DNA from 3 places in the Pseudomonas sp. A125 genome. Region 1 is predicted to be linked to each of the others. Evidence: predicted binding sites of a transcription regulator. Region 1 holds the regulator's gene; each other region holds the start of a gene.
What was found. The regulator FliA, encoded in region 1, starts transcription of late flagellar genes. The targets are predictions, from matches to a motif close to CTAAAGTTTNNNNNNNNNNNGCCGNTAA.
Positions count from the first base shown of each region.

Region 2: ACZRN6_RS22065 (methyl-accepting chemotaxis protein) is a predicted target of FliA. The motif match lies at 1,002-1,029, and genes of this name have one in related genera.
Region 3: motA (flagellar motor stator protein MotA) is a predicted target of FliA. The motif match lies at 1,098-1,125, and genes of this name have one in related genera.

Region 1 covers NZ_JBUZVP010000024.1:101,292-103,557, reverse strand. Annotated here, with positions in the region: gene fleN (flagellar synthesis regulator FleN) at 1-820, shown strand, start outside; gene fliA (RNA polymerase sigma factor FliA) at 817-1,557, shown strand; gene ACZRN6_RS26915 (chemotaxis response regulator CheY) at 1,728-2,102, shown strand; gene ACZRN6_RS26910 (protein phosphatase CheZ) at 2,121-2,266, shown strand, end outside.
Region 2 covers NZ_JBUZVP010000017.1:15,130-17,395, reverse strand. Annotated here, with positions in the region: gene ACZRN6_RS22065 (methyl-accepting chemotaxis protein) at 1-901, opposite strand, end outside; gene ACZRN6_RS22060 (LysR substrate-binding domain-containing protein) at 1,081-2,001, opposite strand; gene ACZRN6_RS22055 (NorM family multidrug efflux MATE transporter) at 2,154-2,266, shown strand, end outside.
Region 3 covers NZ_JBUZVP010000012.1:197,218-199,483, reverse strand. Annotated here, with positions in the region: gene ACZRN6_RS18335 (HDOD domain-containing protein) at 1-1,026, opposite strand, end outside; gene motA (flagellar motor stator protein MotA) at 1,193-2,044, shown strand; gene motB (flagellar motor protein MotB) at 2,048-2,266, shown strand, end outside.

The DNA of each region.
Region 1 (2,266 bases):
TCCCGTACAGGTGATCGCGGTGACCGGCGGCAAAGGTGGCGTCGGGAAAACTAACGTGTCAGTGAATTTGTCCCTGGCCCTGGCAGAGCTTGGCCGTCGCGTCATGCTGCTGGATGCTGACCTGGGTCTGGCGAACGTCGACGTTCTGCTGGGACTGACGCCTAAACACACCCTGGCCGACGTCATTGAAGGCCGCTGTGAGCTGCGCGACGTGCTGTTGCAGGGCCCCGGCGGGATTCGCATCGTGCCGGCCGCTTCCGGCACCCAGAGCATGGTGCACCTGAGCCCGGCGCAACATGCCGGCCTGATTCAAGCGTTCAGTGACATCGGCGACAACCTCGACGTACTGGTGATCGACACCGCCGCCGGGATCGGTGAGTCCGTGGTCAGCTTCGTGCGCGCTGCGCAAGAAGTGTTGCTGGTGGTGTGCGACGAACCCACCTCGATCACCGACGCCTACGCCCTGATCAAACTGCTTAACCGTGACTACGGCATGAACCGCTTCCGCGTGCTGGCCAACATGGCCCAAAGCCCGCAGGAAGGGCGAAATCTGTTCGCCAAGTTGACCAAGGTCACGGATCGCTTCCTCGATGTCGCCTTACAATACGTTGGCGCAGTTCCTTACGACGAGTGCGTACGCAAGGCCGTGCAAAAGCAGCGTGCGGTCTATGAAGCGTTCCCTCGTTCGAAGTGCGCATTGGCGTTCAAGGCTATTGCCCAGAAGGTCGATACCTGGCCGTTGCCCGCCAACCCGCGCGGGCATCTGGAGTTTTTCGTCGAGCGATTGGTGCATCAGACGAGCGCAGGACCGGTGCTATGACAGCCAGCGGCTACAACCTTTACAAGAAGTCGGCACGTGACAGTCAGGTCGAATTGATCGAGCGCTATGCGCCCCTGGTCAAGCGCATTGCCTATCACTTGCTGGCGCGCCTGCCCGCCAGCGTGCAGGTCGAAGACTTGATCCAGGCCGGGATGATCGGCTTGCTCGAAGTGTCGACCAAGTACGACGCGAGCAAGGGCGCGAGTTTCGAGACCTACGCGGGTATTCGTATCCGTGGGGCCATGCTCGATGAAGTGCGTAAAGGTGATTGGGCGCCGCGTTCGGTACACCGCAATACGCGGATGGTAAGTGACGCAATTCGCTCAATTGAAGCAAAAACCGGTCGCGACGCTAAAGATCACGAAGTTGCGGCCGAACTCCAATTGAGTCTCGACGATTACTACGGGATTTTGAACGATACCTTGGGCAGCCGCCTGTTCAGTTTCGACGACCTGTTACAGGACGGCGAGCATGAAGGGCTGCACGAGGACGGCGCGAGTGCTCATCTCGAACCGTCACGCGACCTGGAAGATGAACGCTTCCAAAGTGCGCTGGCGGACGCGATTGCCAATTTGCCGGAGCGTGAGCGACTGGTGTTGGCGCTGTACTACGACGAAGAGCTGAACCTCAAGGAAATCGGTGAGGTCCTGGGGGTCAGCGAATCGCGGGTCAGCCAGTTACACAGCCAGTGCGCAGCCCGCTTGCGGGGGCGTTTGGGAGAGTGGCGAGCGCGCTGACAGGCAGTGTGGGGACACTGCGAACGATACCGTCCAGGCCTTGCGCCCGGACGGGCTTGGCCCGTGGTGCGCCCCCGGTAGTCCTTTTTGTGTAACGCCTGTTGATTGATATGGCGCGCCCAGGTGCTGGGCGCGTTTAAGACTGCTTGGAGGTCGAATTGGACAAGAACATGAAAATCCTCATCGTTGATGACTTCTCAACGATGCGGCGGATCATAAAAAACCTGTTGCGTGACCTTGGGTTCACTAACACGGTCGAGGCGGATGATGGCATTACAGCGATTCCGATCCTCAACAGCGGGAGCATCGACTTTCTGGTAACGGACTGGAACATGCCGGGCATGACCGGTATCGACCTGCTGCGCCACGTGCGCGCGGATGAAAAACTGCGCAGCCTGCCTGTGCTGATGGTGACCGCTGAAGCCAAGCGTGAACAGATCATCGAAGCCGCCCAGGCTGGGGTCAACGGCTACGTGGTCAAGCCATTCACTGCATTGGCGTTGAAAGAGAAGATCGAAAAAATCTTCGAACGCATCGGTCATTGATGCTGCCACGGGGGAGCTATGGAGCATAAAGAAACGTCACAGGGCGATTTTGAGTCGACCCTGAAAAAACATGCTCACCAACTCGTCGAAAGCCTTGAAAAAGGCCAGTTCGGTGACGCGGTGCAGTTAATCCATGAGCTCAACCAGACCCGTGACCGCGGCCT
Region 2 (2,266 bases), on a different contig from region 1:
CGCGAATTTCGGCTTTTGGCATGCTCGCCACCACCGACCACGGGCCGCCTTCAAAGGGCACCGCAACGCTGTAGAAGTCTTCGTTTTTGTCGCTCCAGAAACGGCCATTGCCGGGTTTGGCGGCCAGGTCGAGCATCACCGGAATCGATTGATCCAGCGCCTGCACACCAGCCGGCGGCACCAGCCAATGTTTCTGTTCATCCAGCAGCGCCAGGGAACCAGTCTGGCCGATGCGGAAGCGCTTGAGGTTGTCGAACTGGGCGTTCTGCGCGTCGGTGTAATCGAAACCGACAAACAGCACCGCAATCACTTTGCCGCTGGCATCACGCACCGGGCTGTATTGGGTCATGTAGGAGCGATCGAACAACACCGCACGGCCGACGTAACCCTGCCCGCCGAGCAGACGTTGATACGCCGGATGCTGATGATCCAGCGCCGTGCCGATGGCGCGGCTGCCGTCTTGTTTGGTCAGGGACGTGCTGACGCGAATAAAGTCTTCGCCGCTGCGCACGAACAAGGTCGCCACGCCGCCGGACATCTGCTTGAACTCATCCACTTCAGCGAAGTTGTTGTTCAGCACTTCCTCGCCCAGGTACAGCCCTGGCGTCCGCACACCCGCCACCGTCACCGGTTGCTCTGGGCGCACACTCAAGCCGGCGCTGAAGCGCTTTTCAAACAGCCCGCTCAAACGCTGGGTACTTTCGCGCAGGGTGCTGTGGAAGGTGTTGAGTTGGTCTGCCAGCAACCGGGCCTCGCTGGCCAGGTGCTCCTCGCGGGTGTCGAGGTTGGCGGAGTCCAGTGAACGCAGGGCGAACACCGTGCTGCCGCTGATGACGACAGCCAGTATCACGGCGAGGGCAAGGCCCAATTGGGAGGCGATCCGGGCGCGAGGTTGAGACATGAAGGCTCCTGGCCGAGGCCAGGATCATCCTGATCTCATAGCGCTGCTCGGCATAATTCTAATAGGGGAAACGTTGTAGAACGGTAGTTCCAACAACCCTACTTCGGCGGGCAGGCTCAATACTTGAGCGATTCACAGGGGTATCACGCAAACGATTGCCCCCCCAGCGCACCCTCAGCTCAATCCAGGCGCTGCACCCGAGGCAATTCCATCGCCTGCACCTCACCCTGGAGGAAGTCCGCCAGCCTTCGCAGACGTTCACCACCGGGCCGGGTTTTCGGCCACACCAAATAGTAATTTTCCCCACTGGCCACAGCGGTTGGCCACGGCAGGCTAAGGCGGCCCTGGGCCACGTCTTCGGCCACCATCAACAAGTCGCCCATGGACACGCCGTAGCCCCGGGCGGCGGCGATCATGCCCAACTCCAATGTGTCGAACACCTGGCCGCCCTTGAGCGACACCTGGGATGACAGTTCCATGCGCTCCAGCCAATAGCGCCAGTCGCGCCGGTCGGGCGTCGGGTGCAGCAATTCGGCAGTTGCCAGCCGTGCAACGTCCCAGGGGCCGTCACTCAACAAGTTGGGTGCGCCCACCGGAATCAGCAGCTCCGGGAACAGGTAGCTGGCTTCCCAGTCCGGCGGAAAATGGCCATTGCTCAACAACACCGCACAATCGAACGGCTCCTGGTTGAAGTCCACCTCGTCGACGCTCATCCAGGCGCTGGTCAGTTGCACTTCATTGCCCGGCTGCAAATGCCGGAAGCGACTGAGCCGCGCCAGCAGCCAGCGCATGGTCAGGGTGGACGGCGCCTTCATCCGCAGGATGTCGTCCTCCGTATTCAGCGTATGGCAAGCGCGCTCCAGCGCCGCAAACCCTTCACGCACGCCCGGCAACAACAGGCGCGCCGCCTCGGTGAGCTGCAAGATGCGGCCGCTGCGCTGGAACAGGCGGCAGGCAAAATGCTCCTCCAGGGTACGAATGTGCCGGCTCACCGCACTTTGCGTGATCGACAACTCTTCCGCCGCCCGGGTGAACGAGTTGTAGCGAGAGGCAGCTTCAAACGCGCGCAAGGCGTAAAGAGGAGGAAGACGACGAGACATGCTGAAAGCTCCGACGGCGCAATCCTGGAACCCTACCAGAATCACTCAAGCATGAGTTTTAATCATGCGAGCCATCGGATTTATCCCTTTGTGCAATGCGCTGCGAGCGCCGAGAATCAACCCTTCCACCCTTCCCTGAATTTTTGAGCGTGATGATCATGCAGCATCCGGCACGTACCGAACTCTGGGCCATTCTGCGGCTGTCAGGGCCGCTGATTGCCTCACAGTTGGCCCACATGCTGATGGTGCTGACCGACACCCTGAT
Region 3 (2,266 bases), on a different contig from region 1:
GGGGGGTGGTGCGGGCAGCAAACCGTGGTGAACGCGCTGCACATCCCATGGCCAGATCAACGACAGTGCCGGGTGCCATAGATCGCGCATCAGGCTGGTGCGGGCGCTGATTGCCGCCTGCTGGTGAGACTGTTGCTGTACCTCGGCCAACGGCTGTTGCAGGTAAAGCGCGGTCAGGTATTGCCAGCGCTGGGTGTGCGGGCAGGTCCACGACTCTTGCGCTGCCAGCGCCAGCCCGTTGGCCAGCAATACGGTGTTGGCCGGCTGGTTTAACCAGCGGCGCAGGTTCGGGTCGGCATCCAGCAATTGCTGTTGGCGCAAAGGCTCGTCTTCACGGGCAATACGCAGTGCCTTGGCCAGCCAGCGCTGTTCGGTCAGCAGCAACGTATAGCCCTGGGATACCCAGATCGGCAGGCGCCATGCCTCGGTCAACCCCAGGCACAGGTCCAGCAGGCGGATACCAAACAGTTCCTGTTCGACCTTGCGGGCGCGTTCACCCTTGTGAATCACCCGCAGTTCCCATTCTTCCAGCAGCTTGGGGTAGGCAATCGCCATCGGCCACAGCGGCGAAAGGAATAGCAGGCTGCCCCAGTGAATGTCCTGCCACAGCCGCGCCAGCCGGCTGGCGAACAGCCCGCTGGCTTGTTGCGAAGCGTGCTGGCTGATCATTTGCAACTGGCGCAGTGCCACGGGGATGTCATTGAGCGGCACTGACGGCAGGCGCGCCAGCAATTGCTCGGTGCGTTTGAGGCCGAGGCGGTTGATCGCCACTTCGAGGTTCTCTGCGGGCTCCGCCAGGCTGCCGTGGGCCTGGCTATTGGCTTCGCGCATCACGCTGAGTACCAGTGCCGGGCTGTTTTGCATCAACTCTGCAATATCGCGCAACGAACTTCGGCTGTCGCCAGTGGCTTTGCACACGCGGTCGTGGCTCGCCTGTGGAACAGGCAATAGCACATCGTCCAGACGCTTTATCCAGGCGGCCAGCGAGGTGGGTTTTTGAGTTGGGACTGTCGTTTCGTTTGCCATGATTGGGGCGCGATCATCACTTGCGGTCAACACGCCCGGGACGGGCCGAACTGGTTTTTCGCCTTAACGAGCTATAGTCTGGCGCAGATTTGCCGATAAGTAGAACAAGAGTTTTCAACTCTTGCGAATATGACCCTGAACCCGACGGCGCAAGTACCCATCCCCTATGGCTAAAATTATCGGCATCATCGTCGTCCTCGCGAGCGTGCTCGGCGGATACGTCTTGTCCCACGGCAAGATTGCAGCGCTGATCCAGCCCTTCGAAGTGCTGATTATCGGCGGCGCGGCATTTGGCGCTTTCCTGCAGGCCAACCCTGGCTACATGACGATGCACGTGATCAAGAAGTCGCTGGGCATGTTCAGCTCGCGCTTCTCCCATACTTTCTATCTGGAAGTGTTGGGGCTGATCTACGAGATCCTCAACAAGAGCCGCCGCGAAGGCATGATGGCCATTGAAGGCGACATCGAGGACGCCTCGGCGAGCCCGATTTTCGCCAAGTACCCGGCGGTGCTCAAAGACGAGCGCATGACTGCCTACATCTGCGATTACCTGCGCATCATGTCGTCCGGGAACATGGCGCCCCACGAGCTGGAAGGCTTGTTTGACATGGAATTGTTCAGCCTCAAGGAAGAGCTGGAACACCCATCCCACGCCGTGAGCGGCATCGCTGACGGTATGCCCGGTTTCGGTATTGTTGCGGCGGTTCTCGGGATCGTGGTGACCATGGCCTCCCTTGGCGAAGGCGACCAGAAAGCCATCGGCATGCACGTAGGTGCGGCCCTGGTCGGTACCTTCTTCGGTATTCTGGCGGCCTACGGTTTCTTTGGCCCGCTGGCCACTTCCCTGGCCCACGATGCCAAGGAAGAAGTGAATTTGTACGAAGCTATAAAGGCGTGCCTGGTGGCCTCGGCTTCCGGCATGCCGCCATCGCTGGCAGTGGAGTTCGGGCGCAAGGTGCTGTATCCGAAGCACCGTCCAAGCTTCGCCGAGCTGGAACAAGCGGTTCGCGGTCGCTAAACCATGGAAAACAACCAGCCGATCATCATCAAGCGCGTCAAGCGCTTCGCTGCGGGGCACCATGGCGGCGCCTGGAAAATCGCCTTCGCCGACTTTGCAACGGCGATGATGGCGTTCTTCCTGGTGCTGTGGCTGATGTCCACCGCCACGCCGGAACAAAAAATCGCGATTGCCGGTTACTTCAAGGACCCCATCGGGTTTTCCGAGAGCGGTACGCCTTTT